Regions from separate parts of the Pseudomonas sivasensis genome, predicted to be linked through region 1. Evidence: predicted binding sites of a transcription regulator. Region 1 holds the regulator's gene; each other region holds the start of a gene.
The links. The regulator FliA, encoded in region 1, starts transcription of late flagellar genes. The targets are predictions, from matches to a motif close to CTAAAGTTTNNNNNNNNNNNGCCGNTAA.
Positions count from the first base shown of each region.

Region 2: a site for FliA is predicted at 2,032-2,059, ahead of LRO94_RS13075 (methyl-accepting chemotaxis protein). Genes of this name have one in related genera too.
Region 3: a site for FliA is predicted at 2,223-2,250, ahead of LRO94_RS06575 (flagellar protein MotY). Genes of this name have one in related genera too.
Region 4: a site for FliA is predicted at 1,353-1,380, ahead of motA (flagellar motor stator protein MotA). Genes of this name have one in related genera too.

Region 1 covers NZ_CP090029.1:4,501,403-4,505,596, reverse strand. Annotated here, with positions in the region: gene flhF (flagellar biosynthesis protein FlhF) at 1-678, shown strand, start outside; gene fleN (flagellar synthesis regulator FleN) at 785-1,618, shown strand; gene fliA (RNA polymerase sigma factor FliA) at 1,615-2,355, shown strand; gene LRO94_RS20255 (chemotaxis response regulator CheY) at 2,526-2,900, shown strand; gene LRO94_RS20250 (protein phosphatase CheZ) at 2,919-3,707, shown strand; gene LRO94_RS20245 (chemotaxis protein CheA) at 3,719-4,194, shown strand, end outside.
Region 2 covers NZ_CP090029.1:2,936,022-2,940,215, forward strand. Annotated here, with positions in the region: gene pnuC (nicotinamide riboside transporter PnuC) at 1-153, opposite strand, end outside; gene LRO94_RS13075 (methyl-accepting chemotaxis protein) at 330-1,964, opposite strand; gene LRO94_RS13080 (undecaprenyl-diphosphate phosphatase) at 2,197-3,027, shown strand; gene LRO94_RS13085 (DUF1294 domain-containing protein) at 3,024-3,407, shown strand; gene LRO94_RS13090 (MmcQ/YjbR family DNA-binding protein) at 3,396-3,752, opposite strand; gene LRO94_RS13095 (LysR substrate-binding domain-containing protein) at 3,749-4,194, opposite strand, start outside.
Region 3 covers NZ_CP090029.1:1,481,684-1,485,877, reverse strand. Annotated here, with positions in the region: gene LRO94_RS06580 (argininosuccinate synthase) at 1-1,121, opposite strand, end outside; gene LRO94_RS06575 (flagellar protein MotY) at 1,251-2,159, opposite strand; gene pyrC (dihydroorotase) at 2,316-3,362, shown strand; gene rnt (ribonuclease T) at 3,359-4,030, shown strand; gene LRO94_RS06560 (peroxiredoxin) at 4,097-4,194, opposite strand, start outside.
Region 4 covers NZ_CP090029.1:771,401-775,594, reverse strand. Annotated here, with positions in the region: gene motB (flagellar motor protein MotB) at 1-429, opposite strand, end outside; gene motA (flagellar motor stator protein MotA) at 433-1,284, opposite strand; gene LRO94_RS03360 (HDOD domain-containing protein) at 1,452-2,987, shown strand; gene LRO94_RS03355 (rhodanese-like domain-containing protein) at 3,045-3,860, shown strand; gene asd (archaetidylserine decarboxylase) at 3,876-4,194, shown strand, end outside.

The DNA of each region.
Region 1 (4,194 bases):
CCCCTGGAAGAGGGCGGTGTGATCGCCATGGTCGGCCCTGCCGGCATGGGCAAGACCACCACCCTCGCCAAGCTGGCAGCGCGTTATGTGCTCAAGTACGGCGCGAATAATATCGCGCTGGTGAGCATGGACAGCTACCGGATCGGCGCCCAGGAGCAGCTCAAGACGTTGGGCCGCATCCTCAATGTACCGGTGACCCACGTCGACCCGGGCCAGTCCCTGGCCAACGCCCTCGATCCGCTGCTGCGCAAGCGCGTGGTGCTGATCGACACCGCCGGCTTGCAAGCCAGCGACCCGGCGTTGCGCATGCAACTGGAAACCCTGGCCGGGCGTGGCATCAAGTCGAAAAATTACCTGGTGCTTGCAACCACCAGCCAAAAACAGGTTCTTACCGCTGCGTACCATAGCTACAAACGCTGTGGCCTGGCCGGTTGCATCCTCACGAAACTGGATGAGACCGCCAGCCTGGGTGAAGTGTTGAGCCTGGCTATCAGTCATGAATTACCGGTTGCCTACCTGACCGACGGGCCGCGGATCCCGGATGATCTTCATCTGCCGCGCCGTCATCAGTTGGTCAGCCGTGCCGTCAGCGTGCAAATGCAAGAAGAGCCTAGCGAGGAAGCGATGGCCGATATGTTCGCCGACCTCTACCACAACCCGGCAAAACGGGTCGGTTGAAGTCAGGATGAACACCGTGAAATGTACCTACATTGATGGTCTGCAAGCGATTCACGCGGCCAAGCCATGTAGCCTGCGTCTAAGCAAGACAAGGTAAAGAAATAAAATGGGCAGCATGCATCCCGTACAGGTGATCGCGGTGACCGGCGGCAAAGGTGGCGTCGGAAAGACTAACGTGTCAGTGAATTTGTCCCTGGCCCTGGCAGAGCTTGGCCGTCGCGTCATGCTGCTGGATGCTGACCTGGGGCTGGCGAACGTCGACGTTCTGCTGGGACTGACGCCCAAACACACCCTTGCCGATGTGATCGAGGGGCGCTGTGAGCTGCGCGACGTGCTGCTCCAGGGCCCTGGCGGGATCCGCATCGTGCCGGCTGCCTCCGGTACCCAGAGCATGGTGCACCTGAGCCCGGCGCAGCATGCCGGCCTGATCCAGGCATTCAGTGATATCGGCGACAACCTCGACGTGCTGGTGATCGACACCGCCGCCGGGATCGGCGAGTCCGTGGTCAGCTTTGTGCGCGCCGCGCAGGAAGTCCTGCTGGTGGTCTGCGATGAACCCACCTCGATCACCGACGCCTACGCCCTGATCAAACTGCTTAACCGTGACTACGGCATGAACCGCTTCCGCGTCCTGGCCAACATGGCCCAGAGTCCGCAGGAAGGGCGCAATCTGTTCGCCAAGTTGACCAAGGTCACGGATCGCTTCCTCGATGTCGCCTTACAATACGTCGGTGCAGTTCCCTACGACGAGTGCGTGCGCAAGGCTGTGCAAAAGCAGCGTGCAGTCTACGAAGCGTTCCCTCGTTCCAAATGCGCATTGGCGTTCAAGGCTATTGCCCAGAAGGTCGATACCTGGCCGTTGCCCGCCAACCCTCGTGGGCATCTGGAGTTTTTCGTCGAGCGATTGGTACATCAGACGAGCGCAGGACCGGTGCTATGACAGCGAATGGCTACAACGCCTACAAGAAATCTGCCCGTGACAGTCAGGGTGAGTTGATTGAGCGCTATGCGCCGCTGGTCAAGCGTATCGCCTATCACTTGCTGGCTCGCCTGCCCGCCAGCGTGCAGGTCGAGGACCTGATCCAGGCCGGCATGATCGGCTTGCTCGAAGTGTCGACCAAATACGATGCCAGCAAAGGCGCGAGTTTCGAGACGTATGCGGGTATCCGTATCCGTGGCGCGATGCTTGATGAGGTGCGTAAAGGTGATTGGGCGCCGCGTTCGGTGCACCGAAATACGCGCATGGTCAGCGACGCAATTCGTGCAATTGAAGCAAAAACCGGTCGCGACGCTAAAGATCATGAAGTTGCGGCCGAACTCCAATTGAGTCTCGACGATTATTACGGGATTTTGAACGATACCTTGGGCAGCCGCCTGTTCAGTTTCGACGACCTGTTGCAGGACGGCGAACACGAAGGGCTGCACGAGGACGGCGCGAGCGCGCATATGGAACCGTCACGCGACCTGGAAGATGAACGCTTCCAGGGTGCATTGGCGGACGCCATTGCCAACTTGCCCGAGCGCGAGCGGTTAGTGTTGGCGCTGTATTACGACGAAGAGCTGAACCTCAAGGAAATCGGTGAGGTCCTGGGGGTCAGCGAATCGCGTGTCAGCCAGTTGCACAGCCAATGCGCAGCCCGCTTGCGGGGGCGTTTGGGAGAGTGGCGAGCGCGCTGACAGGCAGTGTGGGGAGCATTGCAAAGCGATACCGCGAAGGTGATAGGCCTTCGTGGGTTCGATCCGTGGTGCCCCCGGCAGTCCTTTTTGTGTAATGCCTGTTGATTGAAATGGCGCGTCCAGGTGCTGGGCGCGTTTAAGACTGCTTGGAGGTCGAATTGGACAAGAACATGAAAATCCTCATCGTTGATGACTTCTCAACGATGCGGCGGATCATAAAAAACCTGTTGCGTGACCTTGGGTTCACAAACACGGTCGAGGCGGATGACGGCCTTACGGCGATTCCGATCCTCAACAGCGGGAGCATCGACTTTCTGGTAACAGACTGGAACATGCCGGGCATGACCGGTATCGACTTGTTGCGCCACGTGCGTGCCGACGAAAAACTGCGCAGCCTTCCCGTGTTGATGGTGACCGCCGAAGCCAAGCGTGAACAGATCATCGAAGCCGCCCAGGCCGGGGTCAACGGTTACGTAGTCAAGCCATTCACTGCACAGGCCTTGAAAGAGAAGATCGAAAAGATCTTTGAACGCATCCACGGCTAATGCCATCGCGGGGGAGCTATGGAGCATAAAGAAACGTCACAGGGAGACTTTGAGTCGACCCTGAAAAAGCATGCTCACCAGTTGGTCGACAGCCTTGAAAAAGGCCACTTCGGCGACGCGGTGCAGTTGATCCATGAGCTCAACCAGACCCGTGACCGCGGCCTGTACCAGGAAGTGGGCAAGCTCACACGCGAGCTGCACAGTGCGATCGTCAATTTTCAGATTGACCCGCACATGCCCCAGGCCGAAGAAATCTCGCAGATCACTGATGCCACCGAACGCCTGTCCTATGTGGTCAGGCTGACCGAAGCCGCGGCTAACCGCACCATGGACCTGGTGGAAAATGCCACGCCTCTGGTCAACGGCATGGCCAATGAAGCCCAGGCCCTCAGCGTTGACTGGGGCCGCTTCATGCGTCGCGAAGTCGGGGCCGAAGAGTTTCGTGAATTGGCCCGTCGGGTCGACGGTTTTCTGTCGCGCAGCGAACAGGAAAACCGCACGGTTTCCAGCAACCTCAATGACATTCTGCTGGCCCAGGATTACCAGGACCTCACCGGTCAGGTGATCAAACGTGTAACCCAGTTGGTTACCGAAGTGGAAAGCAATTTGCTCAAATTGGTGCTCATGGCTGGCCAGGTAGACCGTTTTGCCGGCATCGAACATGACCGCGAAGCGATCCTCTCTGAAAAAGATCCACAAAAACATCTCGCCAAGGGTGAAGGTCCGCAGATTCATGCCGATAAACGTGAAGACGTTGTGTCAGGTCAGGATGACGTAGATGACCTGTTATCCAGTTTAGGCTTCTAAGGAGCACCCACATGAGCTTCGGCGCCGATGAAGAGATCCTTCAGGATTTCCTTGTAGAGGCCGGCGAAATTTTAGAGCAACTGTCCGAACAACTGGTCGAGCTGGAAAGCCGACCGGATGATGCGAACCTGCTCAATGCAATTTTTCGCGGTTTTCATACTGTAAAAGGGGGCGCCGGCTTCCTCCAGCTCCATGAGCTGGTGGAGTGCTGCCACATCGCCGAGAACGTTTTCGACATCCTGCGCAAGGGTGAGCGTCACGTTGATTCGGAATTGATGGACGTGATTCTCGAAGCACTGGATGCGGTCAACGGCATGTTCAGCGAAGTTCGCGAACGTGCCCCGATCACGGCGGCCACCCCGGAACTGCTGGCCGCCCTGGCGCGCTATGCAGAGCCAGCCGACACCACGGCAGCGCCGGTGGTTGAGGCCGCGCCTGAGCCGGTGGCGGAGCCTGAAGCGGATGTGACGGACAACGAGTTCGAACA
Region 2 (4,194 bases), 1.6 Mb from region 1:
CAGCATGTCGGAATAGAGTTTCACGTCGTAGAACACCCAGGTGTACAGCAGCACCATCACCAGCCCGATGGGCCAGCACCATGGGTTTTGCTTGACCGTCAGCCAGACAGCGATCACCCCCAGGGCAGCGGCGAACAATTCAAGCCCGGACATGGCGGTTCCTTGGGGGAGTGGGAGAGGGCGGGGATTGTAACCACAGGCCAGCAATCTTCAAAACACAGTAGGGCAAATGTAGGAGGGGGCTTGCCCCCGATAGCGAAAGGTCAGTTGCACCTGTGCAGACTGATATATCGCCATCGGGGGCAAGCCCCCCTACATTTGGAGCAGTGTTAGACCTTGAACTGGCGCAAGAGGCCGTCGAGCTGCTCGCTCAACCCGCGCAAATGCGCGCTGGCCACACTGGACTGTTCCGCTGCCAGTGCCGTGCTGTGGGACAAGCCCGCCGCCTGGGTGACGTTCTGGTTGATGTCTTCCACCACATGGGCCTGTTGCAGGGTGGCACTGGCGATGGACGCGTTCAGGCCGTTGAGGTTGTGCAAGGCCTGCCCAATCGCAGTGAGGCTGGCACCGGCCTGACCTGCCTGCTCAATGGTCAGTTGGGAGGCGCTGTGGCTGTCGCTGATCACCTTGACCGCCGCTTCCGAGTGTCCTTGCAGGCGCTCGATCATCACCTGGATTTCGGCGGTGGACTTTTGCGTGCGTTGGGCGAGCAGGCGCACTTCGTCGGCCACCACCGCAAACCCTCGGCCTTGCTCCCCGGCGCGAGCCGCTTCGATGGCAGCGTTCAGCGCCAGCAGGTTGGTTTGGTCGGCGATGGAGCGGATCACTTCCAGCACGCCACCGATCTGGGTGCTTTCGCTGGACAGCGTGCGGATCACTTCCACCGCCTGGCTGATGGTGCTGGAGAGTTGGTCGATCTGTTGCAGGCTGCTGTCGATATTGACCTGGCCTTGGTGCGCCTGGGCCTGGGCATCGCGCATTTCGCTGGCGGCATGTTCCGCGTTCTTGGCCACGTCCTGCACGCCGTAGGTGACTTCGTTGATGGCAGTGGCCACCAGTTCCATCTGCTGCGACTGCTGCTGGCTGCGGTCATGGGCCGAGCTGGCGTTGTTGCCCAGGTCGGTAGAGGACTGACCCAAGGCGTTCGCGCACACCTGCAACTGGCTTACCACCTGACGCAGCTTGGCGGTGAAACTGTTGAAGTGCTGGGACAGTTGGGTGATTTCGTCACGGCCGTGGGTGTCGAGGCTGCGGGTCAAGTCGCTTTCACCGCTGGCGATATTGCCCATGGCATTCACCGCCGCCTGCAACGGGCGCACGATGCTGCGCACAATCAGCGACACCAGCAGGCCCATCACCAGCGCAATGCCCAGGCCGATCATGGAGGCTTTCCACACTTGGCCGCTGAACTCGGCCTGCACGTCGTCCACATAGACGCCGGAGCCGATAATCCAGCCCCAGGGTTCGAACAGCTGGATATAGGAAGTCTTGGCCACGGGGGCCTGTGCGCCGGGCTTGGGCCAGCGATAGTTGACGATCCCGGCGCCCTTGGCTTTTGCCAGGCTGACGAACTCGTTGAACACAGCAAACCCATCGGGATCGCGGATAGCCGAAAGGTTCTGGCCATCGAGCTTGGGGTTGGCCGGGTGCATGATCATCACGGGCGTGAGGTCGTTGATCCAGAAATAGTCGTCATGGTCGTAACGCAACCCCCGCACCGCGCTCAGGGCTTGTTTCTGGGCGGCGTCACGGGTCATCACACCGGTGGTTTCCAGGCCGTGATAGAACGTCAAGATCCCGCTGGCGGTCTGGACCACGTGTTGGGTCTGTTGGCGTTTGGCTTGGTAAAGGTCGTCATGGATCTGCTTGAGCATCAGCAAACCCAGGGCCAGCAGCATCAGCAGGGCGACTATCAGGATCAGCCATAGGCGTCGGCTGATCGACATATTGCGCAAACTGTTCATCGTCCTGTCACTCCGGGCTTTTTATAATTGTGGGCGTCGCATCGACTTTTACGCCTTGTCTGATAGGCTTTCGGCCCGTAATCGAAAAACCTGAGTACTGCCTGATTTTCACAGAATTTTTGCAGACTGGTGTTGATCATCATCAACACTGGGCCTTCAGCGCGCTCGTCGTCAGTGAACCATTAAAAAAGACTAACAAGGCGTGCCATAGCGCATGACCTTTGGGGGAAGCATGGATTTTTGGACCGCCATTCAGGCATTGATTCTCGGCGTAGTGGAGGGGTTGACGGAGTTCCTGCCGATCTCCAGTACCGGCCACCAGATCATCGTTGCCGACTTGCTCGATTTCGGCGGTGAACGTGCGATGGCCTTCAACATCATTATTCAGCTCGGCGCCATTTTGGCGGTGGTCTGGGAGTTTCGGCGCAAGATTCTCGACGTTGTCACCGGCTTGCCAACCCAGCGCAATGCGCAGCGTTTCACGATCAACCTGCTGATTGCGTTCCTGCCGGCCGTGGTCCTTGGGGTGATTTTCGCCGACTTGATTCACCACTACCTGTTCAACCCGATCACTGTCGCCACAGCGCTGGTGGTGGGCGGCGTCATCATGCTGTGGGCCGAGCGCCGCGAGCATGAAGTGCATGCCGAGACCGTCGACGACATCACCTGGAAAGATGCACTCAAGGTAGGCTTTGCCCAGTGCCTGGCGATGATCCCGGGCACTTCGCGCTCCGGCTCGACCATCATCGGCGGCCTGCTGTTCGGCCTGTCGCGCAAGACTGCTACCGAGTTCTCGTTCTTCCTCGCCATGCCGACCATGGTCGGTGCTGCGGTGTACTCGGGCTACAAGTACCGCGACCTGTTCCAGCCAGCGGACCTGCCGGTCTTTGCTATTGGGTTTATCACCTCGTTCATCTTCGCGATGATCGCGGTCAAGGGCCTGCTCAAGTTCATCGCCAGCCATAGCTACGCGGCGTTTGCCTGGTACCGCATCGGGTTTGGCCTACTGATCCTGGCGACTTGGCAGTTCGGTTGGATCGACTGGGCGGCGGCAACGGCATGATCATCCAGCACCCGCGCTTGAAGGCGGCGATCTTTGTGCTGCTGTGCGCCGCGCCGCTGTTGGGGTCGGTGCTGGTGTGGCAGCGCGGCGAAACCGTGATCCCGCTGGTGGCCTATGGCGTGGTCAGCGTGATCGCGTTTTTCCTGTACTGGAGTGATAAACGCAAAGCGCGCACCGACAGCTGGCGCACACCGGAAAACATCCTGCACGCCGTTGAGTTGGCCGGCGGTTGGCCCGGGGCGTTGATTGCTCAGCAGGTGTTCCGGCACAAGACGCGCAAGGTGTCTTTCCAGGTGCTGTTCTGGGTGATTGTGCTGTTGCACCAAGTGTTCTGGTTGGACCAGTTGTTCCTTGGCGGCACGTTACTGTCAGTCCTCTAGCAACAAACCAATCTGCGTGCGCTTGGGTAGCTTGCTCACCACCAGTTGGTGGGAGCGCTGCAACAAGCCACGCAGTTCCTCGGCGCCCAGCGGGTAGGGCGTGTTCATGATGATCCACTGCGCACGCGCCAGGTATGGCGCGGGGTGGATACCGGGGCGGTCCACGTGGCCGAGAAACAGTTCCTTGTCGACCTTGAACGCCAACGAGTCGCCGCGCAGGTTTTGCAGGGCGAACATCTTGTTGCCGGCAATCGAGAACACTCGCACGCCGCCCCATTTGTAGTCCTCCCGCGCGCCGGGCAGGCTCAGGCAAAAGGTGGCGACTTGCGCTTCGGTCATCTTCATAGCAGGCGGTCTCCGCAGCTTTTAAAGCCTTCTTCCAGGTAATCGATCCAGGCACGAATTGCCGGCAGCACACCGCGCCGGTGTGGGTAGACGGCCTGCAACCAACCGCCGGGCAGTGACCATTCCGGCAGCAGTTGCACCAAGTGGCCGTTGGCCAATTCTTCCTCGCAGTACATCATTGGCAGCACGGTAAAGCCCAGGCCCATGATGGCGCTGGCCTTGCGCACGTTGAAGTCATCAACGCCCAGGCGTGCTTCCATGATCAGGTCGTGGGGGTTGCCCTGGGGATCGAGGATGCGCTGGTGCACCATCCGGTCCGCCTCCAATGCACCGAGTATCGGCAGCTGCTTGAGGTCATCAAGGGTGCTGATAGATCGGCCATGCATGAAGTTCGGGCTGGCAACCAGGACGGTCTGGGCCGGGCGCAGGCGCTTGGTGACCA
Region 3 (4,194 bases), 3.0 Mb from region 1:
TCTTCTTCGAAGGTGGCGATGTTGGCGTCGAACAACGAATCATCAGACTTGCGACCGGTAACGATCACATTACCCTTGTACAGTTTCAGGCGCACAACGCCGTTCACGTGAGCCTGGGAGGCGTCGATCATCTGTTGCAGCATCAGACGCTCTGGGCTCCACCAGTAGCCGGTGTAGATCAGGCTGGCGTACTTGGGCATCAGCTCGTCTTTGAGGTGAGCCACTTCGCGGTCCAGGGTAATGGACTCGATGGCGCGGTGAGCGCGCAGCATGATGGTGCCGCCTGGGGTTTCGTAGCAGCCACGGGACTTCATGCCCACATAGCGGTTCTCTACGATGTCGAGACGGCCGATACCGTGTTCGCCACCGATACGGTTCAGGGTCGCCAGCACAGTGGCCGGGGTCATTTCGACACCGTCCAGTGCGACGATGTCGCCGTTGCGGTAGGTGAGCTCCAGGTACTGCGGCTTGTCTGGAGCGTTCTCCGGGGAGACGGTCCATTTCCACATGTCTTCTTCGTGCTCGGTCCAGGTGTCTTCCAGCACGCCGCCTTCATAGGAGATGTGCAGCAGGTTGGCGTCCATCGAGTACGGGGATTTCTTCTTGCCATGACGCTCGATCGGGATTGCATGCTTTTCAGCGTAATCCATCAGCTTTTCACGGGACAGCAGGTCCCATTCGCGCCAAGGGGCAATCACTTTCACGCCGGGCTTGAGCGCGTAGGCACCCAGCTCGAAACGTACCTGGTCGTTGCCCTTGCCGGTAGCGCCATGGGAAATGGCGTCAGCGCCGGTTTCGTTGGCGATTTCGATCAGGCGCTTGGCGATCAGCGGACGTGCGATGGAGGTACCCAGCAGGTACTCGCCTTCATAGACGGTGTTGGCGCGAAACATCGGGAAGACGAAATCGCGGACGAATTCTTCGCGCAGGTCGTCAATGTAGATCTCTTTCACGCCCATGGCTTGCGCCTTGGCACGTGCAGGTTCGACCTCTTCGCCCTGACCCAGGTCAGCGGTGAAGGTCACCACTTCACAGTTATAAGTATCCTGCAGCCACTTGAGGATCACCGAAGTGTCCAGGCCGCCGGAATACGCGAGAACGACCTTGTTTACGTCGGCCATGCCATCACTCCACGGGGTTGTACGGAAAGGCGTCGATTCTACCGATCAAAACCGTGGATTTACAGGGGCGCGACAGCAAATGAAGATAAAGCGACAGATTATGTCGAGTGAGCGACCGATGGTCGCACGTCAGGAGGTGTGTGCTGGGTTGCTCGGCCCCGCCGCCTGGGGCGCCGGTTTCTCGGGGACAGCCACACGTTCGAGCTGAATATTCACACGGCGGTTGCGGGCCCGGTTGGCGGCATTGGTATTGGGCGCCAAGGGGTAACTTTCGCCATGGAAACGCAGGGTAATTTGGGACTCCTGGATACCATTGGCCTTGAAGTAGTCCATCACCGCCAGCGCGCGGCGGCGTGAAACATCGCGATTGCTCAGGCGATTGCCACTGTTGTCCGAATGGCCATTCAATTCGACATGGTTGACGGTAGGATCCGCTTTCATGAATTCGAGAATCACTGCCAGCTTCTGCTTGGCCGCGGCGTCGAGCTCGATGCCCCCCCCAGGGAAGCCGACTTCAGTCTGCTTGACCTGATCGTAATTCATCGGCAACAACTTGGCCGTGCACAGCTGATAGTCGCTGTAGGCCTTGTTGAATTTCACCGGCAGCAAGCGAATTTCTGAATAGCCGCCCTCACGCCCATAGTGCCGCACGGTGGGCGAGCGGCCATCGAGCAAACCGTTGAACAGACGCCCAGCCTGGGCTTGAGAGCTGTTGAACAGCACATCACCGCTGCCAGCACGTACGGCACCGAGGTTGATGTCACCCCGACCGGGCTGCCAAGGGGCAGCGGCAGCCAACAAGGTGGCCGATCCTGCGCCCAGCGAGCCGTTATAGGCTTTCAGACGGAACGTCGCCTGCTCACCCGCCCGGCGCACGAACTCACCCGAACCGAAATCGGTGATCGGTTGGGTTAGGCGGCACTCGAACTTGTCGCCCTCTACTTTCCACTCAATATTCTCCAGACGTGTCTGGAACGTGAGGGCCATCGCAGGCAGGCTGGCGAACACACTGAGCAGGGCTAGATAATGCTGGCGCACGGGAGGCTCCACTGGTTTCTACAACACTTCAAAGCGTCATACATCGATAAGGCATACGAAAGGCTATCGGATGCATCCTGCAAAACTTGATAGCGAGTGCCTGCAAGAGTCTTTTCCGGTAGCATTCCCACCAGATTGACCCGCCTGGAATCCCCAATGTCCGACCGCCTGACCCTGCTGCGTCCCGACGACTGGCATATTCATCTTCGCGATGGTGCTGCGTTGCCCCAAACCGTGGCCGATGTAGCGCGTACGTTTGGCCGCGCCATCATCATGCCTAACCTGGTACCACCGGTGCGTAACGCCGCTGAAGCCGATGCCTATCGCCAGCGTATCCTCGCTGCACGACCGGCCGGCAGCCGCTTCGAACCGTTGATGGTGCTCTACCTCACCGACCGCACCCAGCCCGAAGAAATTCGCGAGGCCAAAGCCAGCGGTTATGTGCACGCCGCCAAGCTGTACCCGGCTGGCGCGACCACCAACTCCGACTCCGGCGTGACCAGTATCGACAAGATCCTGCCCGCCATCGAAGCCATGGCCGAAGTGGGCATGCCGCTGCTGATCCACGGTGAAGTTACCCGTGGCGACGTGGACGTGTTCGATCGCGAGAAGATCTTCATCGACGAGCACATGCGCCGCGTGGTCGAGCTATTCCCGACCCTCAAGGTGGTGTTCGAGCACATCACCACGGCCGATGCCGTGCAGTTCGTCACCGAGGCCTCGGCCAACGTAGGCGCAACCATCACCGCCCATCACCTGCTGTACAACCGCAACCACATGCTGGTGGGCGGGATTCGGCCGCACTTCTATTGCCTGCCAATCCTCAAGCGCAATACCCACCAGGTGGCCTTGCTGGATGCCGCGACCAGCGGTAATCCGAAGTTTTTCCTCGGCACCGACTCCGCGCCTCACGCCCAGCACGCCAAGGAAGCCGCGTGCGGCTGTGCCGGTTGCTACACCGCTTATGCCGCCATCGAGCTGTACGCAGAAGCGTTCGAACAACGCAACGCCTTGGACAAACTCGAGGGTTTCGCCAGCCTCAACGGCCCACGTTTCTATGGCCTGCCGGCGAATACCGACCGCATTACCCTGGTCCGTGAAGACTGGACCGCCCCTGCCAGCCTGCCATTTGGCGAGCTGACCGTTATCCCGCTGCGCGCCGGTGAAACACTGCGCTGGCGCCTGCTGGAGGAAAGCAAGTGAGTGAAGACCATTACGATGACGACCAGGAACACGGCGGTGGCGGTTCGCGCCACCCGATGGCCGAACGTTTCCGTGGCTATCTGCCTGTCGTTATCGACGTAGAAACCGGCGGTTTCAATTGCGCCACCGACGCGCTGCTGGAAATTGCCGCGACGACCATCGGCATGGACGAACAGGGCTTTGTGTATCCAGAACACACCCACTTCTTCCGCGTCGAGCCGTTTGAAGGTGCCAACATTGAAGCGGCAGCCCTGGAGTTCACAGGGATCAAGCTTGATCACCCACTGCGCATGGCGGTGAGTGAAGAAGCAGCGCTGACCGATATCTTCCGTGGAGTGCGCAAGGCGTTGAAGGCCAATGGCTGCAAACGCGCGATCCTGGTCGGGCATAACAGCAGCTTCGACCTGGGTTTCCTGAACGCAGCCGTGGCGCGGTTGGACATGAAGCGCAACCCGTTTCACCCGTTCTCCAGCTTCGACACCGCAACCCTTGCCGGCCTCGCCTACGGTCAGACCGTATTGGCCAAAGCCTGCCAGGCCGCCGGTATCGATTTCGACGGTCGCGAAGCCCACTCGGCCCGATACGACACAGAAAAGACAGCTGATCTGTTCTGCGGCATCGTCAACCGCTGGAAGCAGATGGGCGGCTGGGAAGACTTCGGCGACTGAGTTCAAATCCCGCCTATAAAAAAACCGGCCTGTCACAGGCCGGTTTTTTTGTACCTCGATTCTGGCTTACAGCTTGCCAGCGTTCTCGGTCAGGTAAGCCGCAACGCCTTCTGGCGAAGCGTTCATGCCTTTGTCGCCCTTCTTCCAGTTGGCAGGGCACACTT
Region 4 (4,194 bases), 2.4 Mb from region 1:
ATCCTTGAATTTCAGCAACTGCGGATTTTCATCCACCTTGGTCTGCAACTCTTGCAGCAACAGCTCCAGGCGTTCCTGCTCAACCTGTTCAGCCATGCTCTCGACGGTGTCGCGCTCGATCGGGATGTTCTCCTGAGGCGATTCGGTCTTGACCTCTGGATTGATGGTGCGCTCAGGGGCCAACTGCGGCGAGCCGCCCAGGTCGATCACAAAGGGCGTGCCACTCTCCGAGAAGCCAATCGGGTCTTTGAAGTAACCGGCGATGGCGATCTTCTGTTCGGGCGTGGCGGTCGACATCAGCCACAGCACCAGGAAGAACGCCATCATCGCCGTCGCAAAGTCGGCGAAGGCGATTTTCCAGGCGCCGCCATGGTGCCCCGCAGCGAAGCGCTTGACGCGCTTGATGATTATCGGCTGGTTGTTTTCCATGGCTTAGCGACCGCGAACCGCTTGTTCCAGCTCGGCGAAACTTGGGCGATGCTTCGGGTACAAGACCTTGCGACCGAACTCCACTGCCAACGATGGCGGCATGCCGGACGCGGACGCTACCAGACTGGCCTTGATCGATTCGTACAGGTTGATTTCTTCCTTGGCATCGTGAGCCAGGGAGGTGGCCAGCGGGCCGAAGAAACCGTAAGCGGCGAGAATACCGAAGAAGGTACCCACCAGCGCCGCACCTACGTGCATACCGATGGCCGCCTGATCGCCCTCGCCCAGGGAGGCCATGGTCACCACGATACCGAGTACCGCCGCGACGATACCAAAGCCGGGCATGCCGTCGGCCACACCGGTCACGGCATGGGAAGGATGCTCCAACTCTTCTTTAAGGCTGAACAATTCCATGTCGAACAGGCCTTCCAGCTCATGGGGAGCCATGTTGCCGGAGGACATGATGCGCAGGTAATCGCAGATATAGGCGGTCATGCGCTCGTCTTTGAGCACGGCCGGGTACTTGGCAAAAATCGGGCTGGCAGAGGCGTCCTCGATGTCGGCCTCAATGGCCATCATGCCTTCGCGGCGGCTCTTGTTGAGGATCTCGTACACCAGGCCCAGCACTTCCAGGTAGAAGGTATGAGTGAAGCGCGAACCGAACATGGCCAGCGATTTCTTGACCACGTGCATAGTCATGTAACCGGGGTTGGCCTGAAGGAAAGCGCCCAGTGCAGCACCGCCAATGATCATCACCTCGAAAGGCTGGATCAGTGCCGCAATTTTACCGTGGGACAGGACGTACCCGCCGAGCACGCTCGCGAAGACGACGATGATGCCGATAATTTTAGCCATAGGAGATGAGTACTTGCGCCGTCGGGTTCATGGACATATTTGGGGGAACTGGAAAACTCTTGTTCCTCTTATCGGCAAAACTGCGCCAGACTATAGCCCGTTAAGGCGAAAAGCCAGTTCGGCCCGCTCCGGGCGTGTTGACCGCAAGTGATGATCGCGCCCCAATCATGGCTAATGAAACGACAGTCCCATCTGTAAGACCTATCTCTCTCGCCGCTTGGATCAAGCGCCTGGACGACGTGCTGCTGCCAGTTCCCCAGGCCAGCCACGACCGTGTGTGCAAAGCCATCCGCGACAGCCGCAGTTCGTTGCGAGATATTGCCGAGCTGATGCAAAACAGCCCGGCTTTGGTACTCAGCGTCATGCGCGAGGCCAACAGCCATAACCATGGCAGCCTGGCGGAGCCGGCGGAAAACCTCGAAGTAGCGCTCAATCGCCTGGGCCTCAAGCGCGCCGAGGAACTGCTGGCGCGCCTGCCCTCGGTGCCCGCCCAAGAGATTCCCGTAGCATTGCGTCAACTGTTGCTGGTGAGCCAGCACGCGTCGCAGCAAGCCAACGGTCTGTTCGGCAGTCGTCTGGCGCGGCTTTGGCAAGACATCCACTGGGGTAGCCTGCTGTTTCTGTCGCCGCTGTGGCCGATGGCCGTTGCCTACCCCAAGCTCCTTGAAGAATGGGAACTGCGTGTCATCCACAAGGGCGAGCCTGCACGCAAAGTCGAGCAGGAGCTGTTCGGCGTGCGCCTGCTGGACCTGTGCCTCGGCCTGACCGAAGCCTGGCACCTACCGATCTGGGTATCCCAGGGCTATAACCTGCTGTTGAACGAGCAACGCTTGCTGGTCAAGGCACTTCATATCGCCCGTGAAGACGACTCGTTGCGCCATCAGCAATTGCTAGACGCCGAACCCAACCTGCGCCGTTGGCTGAACCAGCCGGCCAATACCGTGCTGCTAGCCAACGGCCTGGCGATGTCAGCCCAAGAGTCCTGGACCTGCCCGCACACTCAACGCTGGCAATACCTTACCGCGCTGTATTTGCAGCAACCGCTGGCTGAAGTGCAGCAACAATCTCACCAACAAGCCGTCACCAGCGCCCGCAGCACTCTAATGCCCGACCTCTGGCACCCGGCGCTGTCGCTGATCTGGCCGTGGAATGTGCAGAAGATTCATCGCGGCCTGCTGCCGGCGCCGCCACCGACTGCCGAGGCCCTGGCCGTGTGGCGTAACCGCTGCACCGAACTGCTGTTAGAGCCGAGCCGCTTTGCCAACGCCATGCATTTGACCACCTGCGCCAAGGAAGCTCTGGTGGCCAGCGGCATGCAGCGAGTCTTGTTGTTCATGGCCGATCGCGCCCTGAGCACCTTGCGCGTGCACCAGGCCGACGGTCTGCCCAAAGACGCCGCCAACTTGAGCCTGGACGTGGTCAACAGCACGCTGCTACAGCGCCTGCTGGAGAAATCCGCCCAAGTACGCCTCACGCCGGATAACCACGCGCAGTTCTCGGCCTTGCTGCCGCCGATCCTGCGCCGTCTGTTCACAGGCGAACACCTGCTGTTGCGTTCGATGAGCTGCAACGGCCGTGTGGTAATGCTGATGGTCGCCGACCAGGGCGGCGGACCGTTTTCGGAAACCACCGTGCAGGCTTTCGGCAAAACCGCCCAGTGCATAGAGAAAGCCCTGCACAGCTTTACCAACCGCAGCGCCTAATGCTTGCGCTACAATCGCCGTCCTTTATCGCCAACATTTGTGCCCAGGAGACCTCACATGCCTGACTTCTCTGGCTTGCCGCTGGTGATCGAATCCAGCGACCTGCTCGGTCAACTGGATGCCGAACACCTGATTCTGGTGGACCTCACCAGTGCCGTCCGCTACGCCGAAGGGCATATCCCCGGCGCGCATTTCGTTGACCCCAAGCGCACCCAACTGGGCCAGCCGCCGGCCCCCGGCCTGCTGCCCAATAAAGCCGACCTGGAAAAACTCTTCGGCGAATTGGGCCACACGCCCGACGCCACCTACGTGGTATACGACGACGAAGGCGGCGGCTGGGCCGGGCGTTTTATCTGGCTGCTCGACGTAATCGGCCACCAGAAATACCACTACCTCGACGGCGGCCTGCTGGCCTGGCTGGAGGAGAAATACCCCGTTTCCACCGAAGTGCCCGGCCCCGTCGGCGGCCCCGTCAGCCTCACGCTGCATGACGGTCCCACGGCCACCCGCGAATACCTGCAAAGCCGTCTCGGCGCGGCCGACCTGGGTATCTGGGACGCACGCGGCCCGCTGGAATATTCCGGCGAGAAGGTACTCGCCGCCAAAGGCGGGCACATCCCCGGCGCGGTAAATTTCGAATGGACTGCCGGCATGGACAAGGCACGCAGCCTGCGTATCCGCCGCGACATGCCGCAGATCCTCGAAGACCTCGGGCTGACGAAAGATAAAGAAATCATCACCCACTGCCAGACTCACCACCGCTCTGGCTTCACCTACCTGGTGGCCAAGGCGCTCGGTTATCCCCGAGTCAAAGGTTATGCCGGTTCCTGGGGCGAATGGGGCAACCACCCCGACACCCCCGTTGAGATTTAAGGTTTAAGGACAGTTATGAAAAAGCAGTTGTTTATCCTCAGCCAGTACTTGCTGCCGCACCATTTGCTGTCGCGCCTCGCTGGCTGCATTGCCGAGTGCCGCGTGCGTTGGTTCAAGAACGCTTTCACCACCTGGTTCGCTAAACGCTACCAAGTAGACATGTCCCAGGCGTTGGTTGAAGACGTGACCGCCTACGAGCACTTCAACGCCTTCTTCACACGCGCCCTCAAAGATGGCGCGCGCCCGCTGGATCAAACCCCAGGCGCGGTGCTCAGCCCCGCCGATGGCGCGGTCAGCCAGCTTGGTCCGATTGAGCATGGGCGTGTGTTCCAGG